DNA from 3 places in the Pseudomonas sp. o96-267 genome. Region 1 is predicted to be linked to each of the others. Evidence: predicted binding sites of a transcription regulator. Region 1 holds the regulator's gene; each other region holds the start of a gene.
The links. Region 1 encodes FliA, which starts transcription of late flagellar genes. Its sites were predicted from a motif close to CTAAAGTTTNNNNNNNNNNNGCCGNTAA; they were not measured.
Positions count from the first base shown of each region.

Region 2: the regulator FliA is predicted to act here: its motif matches at 3,095-3,122, upstream of EGJ86_RS10690 (methyl-accepting chemotaxis protein).
Region 3: the regulator FliA is predicted to act here: its motif matches at 2,693-2,720, upstream of motA (flagellar motor stator protein MotA).

Region 1 is NZ_RHQP01000005.1:98,786-104,252, reverse strand. It holds gene flhF (flagellar biosynthesis protein FlhF) at 1-999, shown strand, start outside; gene fleN (flagellar synthesis regulator FleN) at 1,113-1,943, shown strand; gene fliA (RNA polymerase sigma factor FliA) at 1,940-2,686, shown strand; gene EGJ86_RS04900 (chemotaxis response regulator CheY) at 2,786-3,160, shown strand; gene EGJ86_RS04895 (protein phosphatase CheZ) at 3,180-3,968, shown strand; gene EGJ86_RS04890 (chemotaxis protein CheA) at 3,981-5,467, shown strand, end outside.
Region 2 is NZ_RHQP01000012.1:102,784-108,250, reverse strand. It holds gene EGJ86_RS10710 (diguanylate cyclase) at 1-866, opposite strand, end outside; gene EGJ86_RS10705 (MmcQ/YjbR family DNA-binding protein) at 1,089-1,442, shown strand; gene EGJ86_RS10700 (cold shock and DUF1294 domain-containing protein) at 1,428-2,150, opposite strand; gene EGJ86_RS10695 (undecaprenyl-diphosphate phosphatase) at 2,147-2,977, opposite strand; gene EGJ86_RS10690 (methyl-accepting chemotaxis protein) at 3,227-4,861, shown strand; gene EGJ86_RS10685 (hypothetical protein) at 4,869-5,467, shown strand, end outside.
Region 3 is NZ_RHQP01000001.1:154,505-159,971, forward strand. It holds gene rsgA (small ribosomal subunit biogenesis GTPase RsgA) at 1-794, shown strand, start outside; gene motB (flagellar motor protein MotB) at 788-1,783, opposite strand; gene motA (flagellar motor stator protein MotA) at 1,787-2,638, opposite strand; gene EGJ86_RS00690 (HDOD domain-containing protein) at 2,759-4,282, shown strand; gene EGJ86_RS00695 (rhodanese-like domain-containing protein) at 4,333-5,148, shown strand; gene asd (archaetidylserine decarboxylase) at 5,219-5,467, shown strand, end outside.

The sequences.
Region 1 (5,467 bases):
CCGGTCAAGCCGCAGCGCCCGCTAGACGTTGCCGCACCTGCCGCGCCTGCGGTCGATCCCCGTGCCCTGGAGGCCATGCGTTTCGAGTTGCACGGCCTGCGTGAGCTGATTGAGGTGCAACTGGGGTCGATCGCCTGGGGACAACTGCAGAATCGTCGTCCGCAGCAAGCCAATCTGTGGCGCCGCCTGCAGCGTATGGGGTTGTCCGCCGAACTGTCGCAGGCGCTGCTGAGCAAGGTGGCCGGCGTTGCCGAACCGCGTCAGGCTTGGCGTATGCTGCTGGCACATCTGGCCCATGCGATCGCTACGCCCAAGGTCGAGCCGCTGGAAGAGGGGGGCGTGATCGCCCTGGTCGGTCCGGCCGGCATGGGCAAGACCACTACGCTGGCCAAGCTGGCTGCGCGTTATGTGCTTAAGTACGGCGCGCAGCAGGTCGCTCTGGTGAGCATGGACAGCTTCCGTATTGGCGCGCAGGAACAGCTCAAGACCCTGGGGCGCATCCTCGGTGTGTCGGTGACCCAGATCGATCCGGGCCAGTCCCTGTTGCAGACGCTGGCACCGCTGGCCAAGAAGCGCGTGGTGCTGGTCGATACCGCTGGCCTGCCGGGTAACGATCCGGCGTTGCGTCTGCAGTTGGAAAGTCTGGCCTCGGCACGCATCAAGGCGAAGAATTATCTGGTATTGGCCGCAACAAGTCAGAGCCAAGTGCTCAAGGCGGCCTACCATAGTTACAAGCGTTGTGGCCTTTCTGGCTGCATACTGACGAAGCTGGACGAAGCGGCGAGCCTGGGCGAGGTTTTAGGCCTGGCTATAGGCCAGCAACTGCCGGTAGCCTATGTGACGGATGGGCCGCGGATTCCGGATGATCTGCAGGTGCCACGCAGTCATCAGTTGGTCAGCCGGGCGGTGGGCCTGCAGGCTGCCGAGGAACCGAGTGAAGATGCCATGGCGCAGATGTTCGCCGGCCTCTATCACAACCCGGCCAAGCGGGCCGGCTGAAGCTGCGAGAATGTTGCACCCTCTCGCCACGTGGTGCGGGAGTGAGCGGCCCCAACAGGTTATTTCAACGACCTGTAGGGCCAAGTCGAAGTTAGACAAGGTGTAGAAAGAACATGGGTATGCATCCCGTACAGGTGATTGCGGTGACTGGCGGCAAGGGTGGCGTCGGCAAGACCAATGTATCGGTCAATCTGTCCATGGCCCTGGCCGATCTCGGCCGTCGGGTGATGCTGATGGACGCTGACCTTGGCTTGGCCAACGTCGACGTTCTGTTGGGCCTGACGCCCAAACGCACCCTGGCCGATGTCATCGCGGGTGAATGCGATCTGCGTGACGTCCTGCTGCAGGGGCCGGGTGGCGTGCGTATCGTGCCGGCGGCGTCCGGTACGCAGAGCATGGTCAGCCTCACGCCGATGCAGCACGCCGGTTTGATCCAGGCATTCAGCGACATCAGCGAAAATCTTGACGTGCTGGTGATCGACACCGCCGCAGGCATCGGTGATGCGGTGGTCAGCTTCGTGCGTGCCGCGCAGGAGATCCTCGTGGTGGTCTGCGATGAGCCGACCTCGATTACCGACGCCTACGCGCTGATCAAGCTGCTCAACCGTGACCATGGCATCAGCCGCTTCCGCGTGCTGGCCAATATGGCCCACAGCCCGCAGGAAGGACGCAATCTCTTTGCTAAGCTGACCAAGGTGACGGATCGTTTCCTCGATGTCGCCCTGCAGTATGTCGGTGCCGTGCCCTACGACGAATGTGTGCGCAAGGCCGTGCAGAAACAGCGCGCTGTCTATGAAGCCTTCCCTCGCTCCAAGTGCGCCCTGGCGTTCAAGGCGATAGCTCAGAAGGTAGATACCTGGCCGTTACCGGCCAATCCCCGTGGTCATCTGGAGTTTTTCGTCGAGCGTCTGGTGCAACAACCGACCGCAGACTCGGCCGTATGACAGCAGCCTCTGGACTTCGTATGTACAACAAGGCTCAGGCGCAGGACTCCCAGCACCAACTGATCGAGCGCTATGCGCCGCTGGTCAAACGCATCGCCTACCACCTGTTGGCCCGTCTACCGGCCAGCGTGCAGGTCGATGATCTGATCCAGGCCGGCATGATCGGTTTGCTCGAAGCCTCGCGCAAATACGACTCCAGCAAGGGCGCCAGTTTCGAGACTTTCGCCGGTATCCGCATTCGCGGGTCCATGCTCGATGAGGTGCGCAAGGGTGATTGGGCGCCGCGTTCGGTGCACCGCAACAGCCGCATGGTCAGCGACGCCATTCGTGTGGTTGAGGCAAGAACCGGGCGTGACGCTAAAGATCACGAGGTTGCGGCCGAACTCCAATTGAGTCTGGAGGATTACTACGGCATTCTTGGCGACACTTTGGGCAGCCGCCTGTTCAGTTTCGACGACCTGTTGCAGGACGGCGAGCACGGCGGGTTGCACGAAGACGCCGGGCACAACCACCTCGAACCTTCGCGGGACCTCGAAGACGAACGCTTCCAGGCGGCTTTGGCCGATGCCATCGCCGGTTTGCCGGAGCGTGAACGTCTGGTGCTGGCGCTGTATTACGATGAAGAACTGAACTTGAAGGAAATCGGTGAAGTGCTGGGGGTTAGCGAGTCACGCGTGAGCCAGTTGCACAGCCAGTGCGCGGCGCGTTTGCGCTCGCGGCTGAGTGAATGGCGCGCTGGCTGAACGTGGCGTGCTCGCAGGCGCAAACGGTTTCACGATTAAAGGACGTAGTTGCAAGCGCAATACGTTTGGGACTGTACGGAGGTCGACTTGGACAAGAACATGAAAATCCTCATCGTTGACGATTTCTCGACGATGCGACGGATCATCAAGAACCTCTTGCGGGACTTGGGTTTCACCAATACCGCAGAAGCCGATGACGGCACCTCGGCGCTGCCGATGCTGCAAAGCGGCAGCTTCGACTTTCTGGTGACCGACTGGAACATGCCCGGAATGACTGGCATCGACCTGCTACGTGCCGTGCGTGCCGACGAGCGTCTCAAGCACCTGCCGGTGCTGATGGTGACTGCTGAAGCCAAACGCGATCAGATCATCGAGGCGGCTCAGGCCGGTGTGAATGGTTACGTGGTCAAACCCTTCACCGCTCAGGTGCTGAAGGAAAAGATCGAGAAGATCTTCGAGCGAGTCAACGGCTGATGCCAGCCGCGAGGGTGCTATGGAACACGATGACTCCACGCTGGGTGACCTCGAGTCGACCCTGAAAAACAACGCCCGCGATCTGGTCGATAGCCTTGAACAAGGCAACTTCGGCGCTGCGGTGCAACTGATCAACGAGCTCAACAAGGTCCGTGATCGCGGGCTGTATCACGAGGTCGGCAAACTGACCCGTGAACTGCACAACGCCATTGTCAATTTTCAGCTCGATCCGCGTATGCCGCATGCGCAGGAACTGTCGCAGATCGCCGACGCTACCGAACGCCTGAACTACGTCGTGACCATGACCGAAAAGGCTGCCAACCGGACCATGGATCTGGTCGAGCAGAGCGCGCCGCTGGTCAACGACCTGAGCGATGAAGCGCAAAGCCTGAGCGTCGAGTGGGGTCGTTTCATGCGCCGCGAAATCGGTGCCGATGGCTTTCGTGAGCTGGCCAAGCGTGTCGAGCTGTTCCTCGCCCGTAGCGAGCGAGATGGCGCCAAGCTCTCCGGTCATCTCAACGACATTCTGTTGGCGCAGGACTACCAGGACCTCACCGGCCAGGTGATCAAGCGTGTCACCCAACTGGTGACCGAAGTGGAAAGCAACCTGCTCAAGCTGATGCTCATGGCCAGCCAGGTCGACCGTTTTGCCGGCATTCAGCACAACCACGACGTGCTGCGCGCCGAACAGGAAAAATTAAAAGAACCATCGCGGGGTGAAGGTCCGCAGATTCATGCCGATAAGCGTGATGACGTTGCCTCCAGCCAGGACGATGTCGACGACCTGCTGTCCAGTCTAGGGTTCTAAGGAGCACACAATATGAGCTTCGGCGCCGATGAAGAGATCCTCCAGGATTTCCTGGTAGAGGCCGGCGAGATTCTCGAACAGTTGTCCGAACAGTTAGTCGAGCTGGAAAGCCGACCGGACGACATGAACCTGCTCAATGCCATCTTTCGCGGTTTCCATACCGTCAAGGGCGGAGCGGGCTTCCTCCAGCTCAATGAGTTGGTGGAGTGCTGCCATATCGCCGAAAACGTCTTCGACATCCTGCGCAAGGGTGAGCGTCGCGTCGATTCGGAGCTGATGGATGTGGTGCTCGAGGCTCTTGATGCAGTCAATGGTATGTTCGGCGAAGTGCGTGAGCGGCGTGAGCCGACGCCCGCATCGCCTGAGCTTCTGGCAGCCCTGTCGCGTCTGGCAGAGCCGGGCGGCGGCGAGGCGGCCCCTGCGGCAATTCAGCAGCCGGAGCCCGAACCCGAGCCGGAGCCAGAACCCCAGGCGGTCGCTCCGTCCGTTGCTTCCGGAGACATCACCGACAGCGAATTCGAGCAGCTGCTCAATGCGCTGGGTGATGCGCCAGCAGGCGCTCCGAGTGCAGAGAGCGCTGCCAGTGACGAAATCACCGATGACGAATTCGAGTCGTTGCTCGCCCAGTTGCACGGCAAAGGGCAGTTCTCCGGCGCGGTCGAACCGCCTGCTGTTGCCAGTGCCGTGGTCTCTGCGCCGGCTGCCGCCGCGGCAGGTGACGACATAACCGACGATGAATTCGAAGCGCTGCTCGATCAGCTGCATGGCAAGGGCCAGTTCTCCGGCGCAGCCGAAGCTGCGCCGCCTGTAGCCGCTGTTGCTGCAGCGCCTGCACCGGGAAGTGACGAGATTACCGACGACGAGTTCGAGTCCTTGCTCGATCAGTTGCACGGCAAGGGCAAGTTCGTCCCGCCAAGCGAGCCGGCCCCTGTAGTTGCTGAGAAACCGCCCGCCGCGCCCAAGGCCGCTGCACCAGCAGCCAAGCCAGCTGCGGCCAAGGCTGAAGCTGCCGCACCGCGTGCCGCGGCGCCGGCGCCAGCCCCTGCTGCGGCTGAGAAGGCCCCAGCCAGCGAAGCGGAAACCACCGTGCGGGTCGACACCGCACGGCTCGACGAGATCATGAACATGGTCGGTGAGCTGGTTCTGGTGCGTAACCGCCTGGTTCGCCTTGGGCTCAACAGCGGCGACGAGGCCATGTCCAAGGCGGTGTCGAACCTCGACGTGGTCACCGCGGATCTGCAGACCTCGGTGATGAAGACCCGCATGCAGCCGATCAAGAAGGTCTTCGGCCGCTTCCCGCGCCTGGTTCGCGATCTGGCGCGCAACCTGAAGAAAGAGATCAACCTCGAGCTGGTGGGCGAGGAAACCGACCTCGACAAGAACCTGGTCGAGGCGCTGGCCGACCCGCTGGTGCACTTGGTGCGCAACGCCGTGGACCACGGCGTGGAAACCCCGGAAGAGCGCGAGAAGAGCGGCAAGGCACGCGCTGGTCGCGTTGT
Region 2 (5,467 bases), on a different contig from region 1:
TCTACTCGGGGCAACAGGCGTGTGGTCTGCAGCATGCTGCGCATGAACAGCAACATCCCGCTCAGCGCCAGCGATGCGCCGGAGTAATACACCACGTTGGAGTTGAGCGGCAGGCCAAACAATGTCCAGTCGGGCGCCATGCCGTTCTTGATCGTCAAAGCGCAGACGGCGCACAACACGAAGGTCACATAGAGCAGGTAAATCCGCTCACGCAGGGCGATGAACAGCATCAGGTTGAACAGGATCATGGCAATGGCGATCCCCATGTATCCGGCACGCGCCATGTAGTCTTCGCGCTCGTAGGCATGGAACGCCTGCACCGACCAGAGCTGTAACGGCACCAGCAGGCCTATGCTCGACTCGACCCGCAGGTACACCTCTTGCTGAGAGTGCGCAGCCAGGTGCAGCGGGAAGACGAAGTTGCGATTGTCGTAAGCCTTGCCGCCCTGCGGGCGGTCAGCCCCGGTGAACCAGGCGCGATAGCCACCCTGCCCGTCTGGCACGTAGGCATCGACCAGGGATATACGTGGATTGTCGACCACCAGCAGGCGCGTCACCGACTGGTCGCTGGCATTGCCGACGTCAAGACGAAACCAGTAGGCCGAACGGGTGAAGCCCAGTGCGAAGGATGAGCTTTCGACGCGCTCATATCGGAAGCGCTCGCTCACTTCGCGCGAGCTTACGTCCTCCAGCGTCAGCCCTCGCGCGGCATCCTCCAGCATTCCGACATGTGTAGTCAGCGACAGCGGCTGCGTGCCCAGCTGCGCGACGTCGAGATAGCCAACATCGGCCCTTGTCGAGAGTGACAGCAGCAACAGGCTCAGTAACAGCCAGGGAGAGAACCTAAGACGGCGATGGGCTTTCATGGAGGTTTTGACTGAGGCTCGGATGAGCTCCGGCTCGCGCGTGATCACGGGGAGCAGAGTCTACAAGACTCCCCCGAGCGGCGCCAAAACGCCGGATGATCACAGCACTGCGATGCCAATCATCGTCGCCAGCATCTTCATAGACAGCACCAGAAAGCAGGGCTTACGCACTACCCTTCGGTGTCCGATAGACTGCTTGTCGGAATCGCCAGGGACATATCCATGACTGCAGACCAGATCGCCGCTTTCTGCCTCGCCCTACCCGGTGCCCGTGAAGACCTCAAATGGGGCAGCAACCGGGTGTTCTCGGTAGCGGGCAACAAGATGTTCGCCATCCTCGATTTTCTCGGCGAAGACTTGGCCTTCAAGGTCGATAACGACCTGTTTCTCGGCTATGTCGACCGCCCGGGCATCCGCCCTACCCCGTATCTGGCGCGCGCTCACTGGGTCAGCATGAGCGCCCAGCGATTGCCGTTGGGCGACGATGAACTGCGCCAGTTACTGACGCGCTCGCATCAACTGGTGGTGCGCAAGCTGCCCAAACGCCTGCAACCCGGCCTGCTACTGGACGAATAAGGGGATATGACGGGCGATATAGGCGCCATCGAGCAACAGCAGATCGATCCAGAACAACTGATGACCGGCGACGATCAGCCAGAAAACCGCCTGATAGGACGCTTTGCGCGTTTTGTGCCGGAACGCCTGCTGAGCGATCAGCGCGCCTGGCCAACCACCGGCCAGCTCAACCAGGTGCAGGGTGTTTTCTGCCGTGCGCTGACCACCGCTCTGAGCGCTACGTTTATCCAGCCAGTACTGCATAAAGCTCAGCAGGCTGGCCAGCAGATAGAGCGGTAGCATCCACCAGAGCCCCTTGCCGAACAGTGTCACGGAGCCGAGCAATGGCAGGATGCAGAGTAATACGAACATCACGGCCTTGCCGGAGAAATTCTGGATAGTCCCCTGCGCCGCTGACCGCTGCGTGGGTTTGGCAACAGGCTTTCGCGTTGCGGGCGCGGCCTTGACAGGCGCTTTCGGTTTACGCCGAATCGCCTGGCGATCGAGGCTGAGCTCACCAGCCAGGCGCAAGTGCTCGGCACGTGGCCGCCCTCGCTCGTCACGCCCCGCGATGAACAACACCTCGTCACCTGGCTGCGGGCGGCGATCACCGCGCATCACAGAGATATGCGCGAATACCTCGCCCCCTCCGTCCTGCGGCTGGATGAAGCCAAAGCCTTTGGCGTCGTCCCAGCTTTTCAGACGCCCCTTGCGCTCGTTACCGATCACGGTTGCGCCGTACTCCAGTCGATCAGGTGCAACTGCCAGGTGGCGAGAATCACCAGGCCGAAAGCGATGCGGTACCAGGCGAACACCGCGTAACTGTGGCTGGTGATGAACTTGAGCAAGGCGCGCACGGTGATCATCGCCACGATGAAGGTGCTGACGAAACCGATGGCGAAGATCGGCAAGTCACTCATCTGCAGGATGTCGCGGTACTTGAACAGCGAATAGACCGTGGCCGCGACCATGGTCGGCATGGCCAAAAAGAACGAGAACTCGGTCGCGGCCTTGCGCGACAGCCCGAATACCAGGCCGCCGATGATGGTGGCGCCTGAGCGTGACGTGCCCGGAATCAGCGCCAGGCATTGCGCAAAACCAACCTTGAGCGCCAGTTTCCAGGTCATGTCGTCGACCGACTCGGCCTTGATCGCGTGTTCGCGCTTCTCCGCCCAGAGCATGATGACGCCACCGATGATCAACGCCATGGCCACGGTGATCGGATTGAACAGCCAGTGCTCGATCAGATCGGCGAAGGCCAGGCCGAAGATCACCGCAGGGATGAACGCCAAAAGTAGATTGAAGGTGAAACGCTGGGCTTTCGGGTCACTGGGCAAGCCCACGACCACGCCGAGTACTTTCGCTCGAAATTCCCAGATAACGGCCAGAATGGCGCCGAGCTGGATGATGATCTTGAACGCCGTCGCGGTTTCGCCATTGAAGCCCAGCAGGTCACCGACCACGATCAGGTGTCCGGTACTGGAAATCGGCAGGAACTCGGTCAGGCCTTCCACTATGCCCAGAATCAGGGCCTGAAAGGCCATCCAGATATCCATCAAATCCCCCAAAGCGTGGCGACTACCTACGCGTAAATTTAAAACGTGGAGCTTGGCCCCGGCCGTGGGACACAAGTCAGTTGTGGAGGTTCCTGGCAACGGTCTAACGCGGTGCTATTCAGGTTCTTTGCCGGGGTGCCGAAATGCTATCAGACAACTAGAGTGAATAATGCCTCGTTGTGCCAGTATTGCCCTGTGCCACTCGAAGCAACCCTGAAGCCGACAATTACAACAATCAGGAATTCGTCCATGAACAGCTTGCGTAGTCTTCCCATCAGCCGACGTCTTTGGCTGATCCTCGCGTTGGCCATCCTGACGCTGATTTTGCAGGGCGCCTATATGCTGCGCCAGATCCACACCGACCTTTATGCCGGCAAATCGGAAAAGACCGAGCATGTGGTGCAGAGCGCGGCCGGTATTCTCAAGCATTTCCATAGCCTGGAAAGCGCCGGCAGCCTGAGCCGCGAAGAGGCGCAGAAGCAAGCCATGGATGTGGTGCGCGGTTTGCGCTATGACGGCCAGGAGTACTTCTGGATCAACGACCAGACCCCGGTCATGCTGATGCATCCGATGAATGCCAAGCTCGAAGGCCAGAATCTTGGTGGCTTCAAGGACCCGGATGGCAAAGAGCTGTTCAACGAGATGGTCGCTGTGACCCGTAGCAAAGGTGCGGGTCAGGTCGATTATCGCTGGCCCAAACCCGGCGCCACTGACCCGGTACCGAAGATTTCCTATGTCGAGCTGTTCCAACCCTGGGGCTGGATTATTGGCTCCGGCGTCTATGTCGATGATGTCCAGGTGGAGTTCCGGGCTCAGGCGATCAAAGCCATGAGCATCGGTTTGCTGATTGCCGTGCTGCTGGCGGTGCTGGTCGTGCTGATCACGCGCAGCATCGTGCAGCCATTGCAAGCTGCAGTGGACGCCATGGCCAGCATTTCCAGCGGTGAAGGCGACCTGACCCGTAACCTCGACACCCACGGGCGTGACGAACTGACTGCCCTGGCAACCTACTTCAATGCCTTTACCGCAAAGCTGCGCCATGTGATCCGGCAGATGCTCGATTCAGCCGGTTCGCTCGATCAGGCCGCCCGCTCGCTTGGCGACATTTCCAGTGAGGCGCAGCGTCACAGCCAGCAACAGGCGCAGCAGATGGAGCTGGTCGCGACCGCCGTCAACGAGGTGACCTACGGTGTGCAGGACGTGGCGAAGAACGCCGAGCACGCCTCCAGCGAAATGCACACCGCCGAGGACCAGGCCAGACATGGCCAGCAGAACATCGAAGCGAGCCTGCGCCAGATCGATCAGTTGTCGGGCACCATCGACAAGGCCGTCGAGGTGATCCAGTCACTGGCCAGCGAGAGCACGCAGATCGGCAGCGTGCTGGAGGTGATCCGCTCCATCGCCGAGCAAACCAACCTGCTCGCCCTCAACGCTGCCATCGAGGCTGCCCGCGCTGGTGAGCAGGGTCGCGGTTTCGCTGTGGTTGCCGACGAAGTGAGGCTGCTGGCGCAACGTACGCAAACCTCCACCGCAGAAATTCAGGGCATGATCGAGCGTCTTCAGGGCAACTCCGAGGCCGCGGTCAAGGTGATCAACGAAAGCAGTCGCGCCTCCCAACTGACTGTGGAACAAGCCAGCCAGGCCGGCGAAAGCCTCGCCCAGATCGCTCAGTCGCTACGCAACCTGACCGGTCTCAATGCCTCGATCGCCAGCGCCACCCTGCAGCAATCCCACGTGGTGGAGGACATCAATCAGAACGTCACGCAGACGGCAGCGCTGGCCCACAACACCGCCGAGGCTGCCGAGCAGTCGAGCGCGGCCAGCCAGCACCTGAAACAGCTGGCCGACCAGCTCAGTCGTCTGCTTGGGCAGTTCCGCGTATGAGTCGACCATGAGCAGCATGCAGCATCAGGAGGTCGATTTCAGTCGACCACAGAACCAGGACCTGATCTGGGACTTGGACAGCATGGCCCGCCGTGAGCTGGCCGAGCGTTTCATCAAGCTGTTCGAGAACCGCTTGTGCGTCTATTCCGAGTCGGTGGGGCAGTTGTACACCAACTACAGCCTGCACTTCCCCTCCGATCTCGGGCGCAAGATGGTGGTGCTGCCCAATCCCTACGCCTTCCACGACACCCTGCACGGCATCGATAGCCAGGCCATCCGCAAGACGGGCCTGTGCGTGTTGCCGGGCAAGGTTCTGGGTAAACCGGGCCTGCTGCTCAGCACCCAGATCAGGGATGGCGGGCCGGCGCCCAAGACCATGCCCTTCAAACCAGCCCTGGCGCAGATCATCAGCAACCAGAAGAAAATCGGTGATCTGTTCCTGCCGGTGCTGATGAAGGGCGACCTGCGCGAGTTCGACCAGCAGATGCCCTATATCCACCTGCATCGCCTGCAGCTGGCACGCCTGGAGCGACTGTCGAGCTTCGAGCGTGACGACATCCAGCAAACCATCACCCGCAAGCTGCTGATGCTCTATCGACAAGCCGA
Region 3 (5,467 bases), on a different contig from region 1:
CGGCTCTGGTCACTGGCGACCAGGTGGTCTGGCGCCCGGGCAATCAGGGTGATGGCGTCATCGTCGCGCAATTGCCGCGAAACAGTGAGCTATGCCGCCCCGACATGCGCGGCCAACTCAAGCCGGTGGCGGCCAACGTCGACCAGATCGTCATCGTTTTCGCGCCGCTGCCCGAGCCGCACGCCAACCTGATCGACCGTTATCTGGTGGCCGCCGAGCACGCGGGCATTCGCCCATTGCTGCTGCTGAACAAGGCCGACCTGATCGACGAGCAGAACCAGGTCGCGCTGGACGCTCTGCTCAAGGTCTATCGTGAGCTTGAGTATCCGTTGCTGGAGGTCTCGGCCCATCAAGGCGACGGCATGGAGCAGCTGAAACAGCGCTTGAACGGTAACGTCAGCGTATTCGTGGGCCAATCTGGCGTGGGCAAATCATCGCTGGTCAACAGCCTGTTGCCCGGCGTCGATACGCGTGTCGGCGCGCTGTCTGAGCTGACTGGCAAGGGCACGCACACCACCACCACCGCTCGTCTTTTCCACTTTCCCGGTGGCGGCCAATTGATCGACTCCCCGGGCATTCGCGAATTCGGCCTCGGCCATGTCAGCCGTGATGACGTGGAAGCGGGCTTCATCGAATTCCACGACCTGCTCGGGCGCTGCCGCTTCCGTGACTGCAAGCATGATCGCGAACCCGGGTGTGCGCTTTTGCAGGCCCTGGAAGACGGCCGCGTGCAGCCGCAGCGCATGGCCAGCTACCGACACATCATCGCCAGCCTGCCGGAAGACGATTACTGATTATTCAGTTGATCGAACTGCAAGGCGCCTTCTTCGAAGATATTCAGGCGCTGCTGCAGTTGCTCTGGCGCTAGCGGTTCACTCGCCGCGTCCGCCGGAGCCTCGCCTGGCGCGGGCGCAGTGCCTTCCTCGACGCCTTGTTCGCCCTCGATGGCGCGCTGCGCCTTCTTGGTCAGCACGACGATATCGATGCGCCGATTGACCGGATTGAACGGATCCTCACGATCAAACAACGCCGACGAAGCGTACCCGACGACACGCGCCACCTGCTCGTCCGGGTACCCGCCTGCCACGAGCGTGCGCCTCGCAGCATTGGCACGGTTGGATGACAACTCCCAGTTACCGAAATCACCACGGCCGATGAACGGCTTGGCATCGGTATGCCCGCTGACGCTGATCTTGTTCGGCACCGCGCGAATGGTGTCGGCCATGGCCAGCAGGATGTCTTCGAAATAGGGCTGAAGGTTGGCACTGCCGAGGGCGAACATCGGTCGGTTCTCGGCGTCCATGATCTGGATGCGCAGACCATCCTGAGTGATTTCGAACAGTATCTGATCCTTGAAGCGCTGCAGCTCGGGATTCTCCTCGACCTTGTTCTGCAGCTCCTGCAGTAGCAGCTCCAGACGCTCCTGCTCCATCTTTTCGGCCAGGGTTTCGATCTGATCGGTGCTGACTCCGGTCTCATCCGGCTGACTCTCCGGCGTCTCGGAGATGTCCGGATTGAGGGTGCGCTCGGGCGCTGGCGTGGGCGTACCACCCAGATCGATGGCGTATGGACTGGCACTCTCGGTGAAACCGATCGGGTCCTGGAAATAGCCGGAAATGGCTTTCTTCTGTTCTGGAGTGGCCGATGTCATCAGCCACATGACCAGGAAGAACGCCATCATGGCGGTTGCGAAGTCGGCAAACGCGATCTTCCAGGCACCGCCATGGTGTCCGCCAGCGGTCTTCTTGACCCGCTTGACGATGATGGGTTGGTTATTTTCCATGGCTTAGCTGCCGCGCATGGCCTGTTCGAGCTCGCTGAAGCTCGGGCGATGCGCCGGGTACAACACCTTGCGCCCGAACTCTACGGCCAGGGTCGGCGGCATGCCCGAGGCGGAAGCGACCAGGGTCGCCTTGATCGCTTCGTAAAGGTTCAGCTCTTCCTTGGCGTCATGTTCCAGCGCGTTCGACAACGGGCCGAAGAAACCGTACGAAGCGAGAATGCCGAGGAAGGTACCGACCAGCGCCGTGCCCACCTTCTCACCGATCTGCGCGTTGTCCGCCTCGGCCAGGATCGACATGGTGATCACGATGCCCAGCACCGCCGCCACGATACCCATGGCCGGCATGCCATCGGCGACCTTGGCCACGGCGTGCGCCGGGTGCTCCACTTCCTCTTTGAGGCTGGCCAGCTCCATGTCGAACAGGCCTTCCAGTTCGTGCGGAGCCATGTTGCCGGAAGACATGATGCGCAGGTAATCGCAGATGAATGCCGTCATCCGCGCATCCTTGAGCACACCGGGATACTTGCTGAAAATCGGACTGGCGTTGGGGTCTTCGACGTCGGCCTCGATGGCCATCATGCCCTCGCGGCGACTCTTGTTGAGTATCTCGTACAGCAGTTTGAGCACTTCGAGGTAATAGGCGTGAGTGAAGCGACTGCCAAACATGCTCAACGACTTCTTGAACACCGTCATGAACATGCTGCCGGGGTTGGCCTGTAGGAATGCCCCCAGCGCCGCGCCGCCAATAATCAGAACCTCGAAGGGATGGACCAAGGCCATAAACTTGCCGCCCGAGAGTATGAACCCACCGAGCACACAGCCAAAGACAACAATGATGCCTATGATTCTTACCATGAAATAAACGCTTGAAGAGCCTAGTGGATGGGTTATTGAAAACAACCCTTCTAATTATCGGAACTTATACGCCAGACTATAGCCAGTTATGGTCAAAAGCCAGTTTCGACTCGAGCCAATATGTCGACGTCAAAGTCCCTGCCACGCACGCTGGATGCCTGGTTACAACAACTGGGCAAATTGCCACTGCCAATCGAGCAGCAGCAGCATTTGCGCCTGCGTCGCATCCTCGCCGACAGCCGCCGCACCTGGCGCGAAATTGCCGAGGCGATAGAAGCCAGCCCATCCTTTGCCCTGCAAGTACTGCGCGAAGCCAACCAGTCGGGCAACAGCCTCAGCGATCCCGCCGAGAGTGTCGAAACGGCACTTTCACGCCTGGGACTGAGCCGCTGCGAAGCCCTTCTCAACCAGGCACCTGCCCTGCCAGAAAGCGACATCCCTCTGCCATTCAAGCAGATATTGCTGATTAGTCAGCACGCCAGCCAACAGGCGCGCGGCCTGTTCGGCGCACGCCTGGCACGCCTGTGGAATGAACTGCACGGCTGCAGCCTGCTGTTTCTCTCCCCCATCTGGCCGCTGCTGTGCGCCCATCCTCAACTCTTCGAAGCCTGGGAACAGCGCGTACTGCTCAAAGGCGAGCGCCCTGCCGTCGTCGAGAAGGAATTGCTCGGGGTCACCTTGATCCAGCTGTGCGTCAAACTGGCCGAGCGCTGGCGCCTGCCCGAGTGGATCGTTCGCGGCTACCGCTTGCTGGAGCGAGATCGGCGTCAATTGGTCAAGGCGCTGCACATCGCACGCGACAACGAGCATCCCCTGCATCAACAGCAGATGCTCGACGCTGACATCCCCCTGCGCCACTGGCTCACTCACCCGAGCAATTGCGTGCTGCTGGCTAACGGCCTGGCGGTATCAGCGCACCAGGCCTGGGATACCGCGCACTGCCTGCGCTGGCAAAGACTGACCGGGCTGTACCTGCAGATACCCCTGAACGAACTGCAGCAGGAAGTGCACCAGCACGCCGTGAGCAGCGCGCGCTTGATCCACGACCCCGCACTGTGGCACCCGGCCCAGGCACTGATCTGGCCTTGGGACGCTCATCGCCTCAAACCAGCCGTGAGCGTAGCTGCGCCCCCCAAGCGCGATGACCTCGCCGCCTGGCGCCAGCACTGCGCACGCCTGCTCTCCGACCCCAGCACCTTTGCCAACGTGCCACAGCTGACTGCCTGCGCCCGTGACGCCTTGCAGGCCTGCGGCCTGAAACGCGTGCTGCTGCTACTTGCCGATCGTAATCACACTCGCCTGCAGAGCCAGCAATATGCCGGCCTCGACGCAAGCGCAGCGAGCCTCAGCCTCGATCCGGCACAGAGCCAGATGTTGAAGCGCCTTCTCAGCGCACCCGGACAACTGCGCCTGACACCGAGCAACATCGCGCAGTTTTCTGCCTTGCTGCCCGGCAACCTCAAGGCACTTTTCCCCAGCGAACATCTGCTGCTGCGCTCTGTCGCCAACAATGGTCGCGTGGTGATGCTGGTTATAGCGGACCAGGGCGGCCAACCACTCAATGACGTCTGCCTACAGGCGTTCGGCAAGACCGTGCAGTGCATCGAGCGCGCACTGGGCAGCTTTTCCAGGCGCGGGCGCTGAAGCGCTCTGTTTCCGCTACAATCGACCTCTTTTCATTCAAGGAGGCCGTCATGTCCGCCTTCGACAACTTTCCACTGGTGATCGAGCCAGTCCAACTGGCCGAACGCCTGGATGCAGCCGACCTGATCCTGCTCGATCTGAGCAGCGCAGCGCGCTACGCCGCCGGCCACATCCCCGGCGCACGCTGGGTCGATGCCAAGCGCACGCAACTGGGTGCCCCGCCCGCTCCCGGCCTACTACCCGAGCGAGCGCAGCTCGAAGCGCTGTTCGCCGATATCGGTCATCACGCGAATGCCGTTTATGTGGTCTACGACGATGAGGGCGGCCCCTGGGCCGGTCGCTTCATCTGGCTGCTCGACGTGATCGGCCATTCGCGCTACCACTTCCTCAACGGCGGCTTGCAGGCCTGGATCAGCGATGGCCTCGAGCTGAGCCAGGAGGAGCCCGCAGTAACCCGCACCGAGGTATCACTGACGCTGAGCGATGCCCCCACCGCCACCCGCGAGTACCTGCAGTCGCGCCTGGATGCCGCCGACCTGGCCATCTGGGACGTGCGCGGCGCAGACGAATACCGCGGCGAAAAACTGAGTTCAGCGCGTGGCGGGCATATCCCCGGCGCCACCCATTTTGAGTGGACCGCCGGCATGGATCCGCAACGCGGTATGCGCATTCGCACGGATATCGCCGAAGTCCTGCAAGGTCTGGGCATCACGCCCGACAAGGAAGTGATCACTCACTGCCAGACGCACCGCCGCTCCGGCTTCAGCTATGTGGTGGCCAAGGCGCTCGGCTACCCACGCGTGAAGGCCTACGCCGGCTCCTGGTCCGAGTGGGGCAACCTGCCCGACACGCCCATCGAACGCTGAGTCCGTCGACCATTCAGTTGCACCCGGCCTGGCCACGCCAGTGTCGGTTCAGAACCTTCAAGGAAACACGATGAAACAACGTCTTTTTATCCTCAGCCAGTACCTGCTGCCTCATCACCTGCTGTCGCGCCTGATCGGCTGCATTGCCGAATGCCGTATTGGCTGGCTGAAGAATCCGCTGATCTCGTGGTTCGCCAAGCAGTACCAGGTCAACATGAGCGAAGCGCAAGTCGAGGACCTGCGTGCTTACGAACATTTCAACGCGTTCTTCACCCGCGCCCTGAAAGACGGCGCGCGCCCGCTGGACGAAACCCTCGGC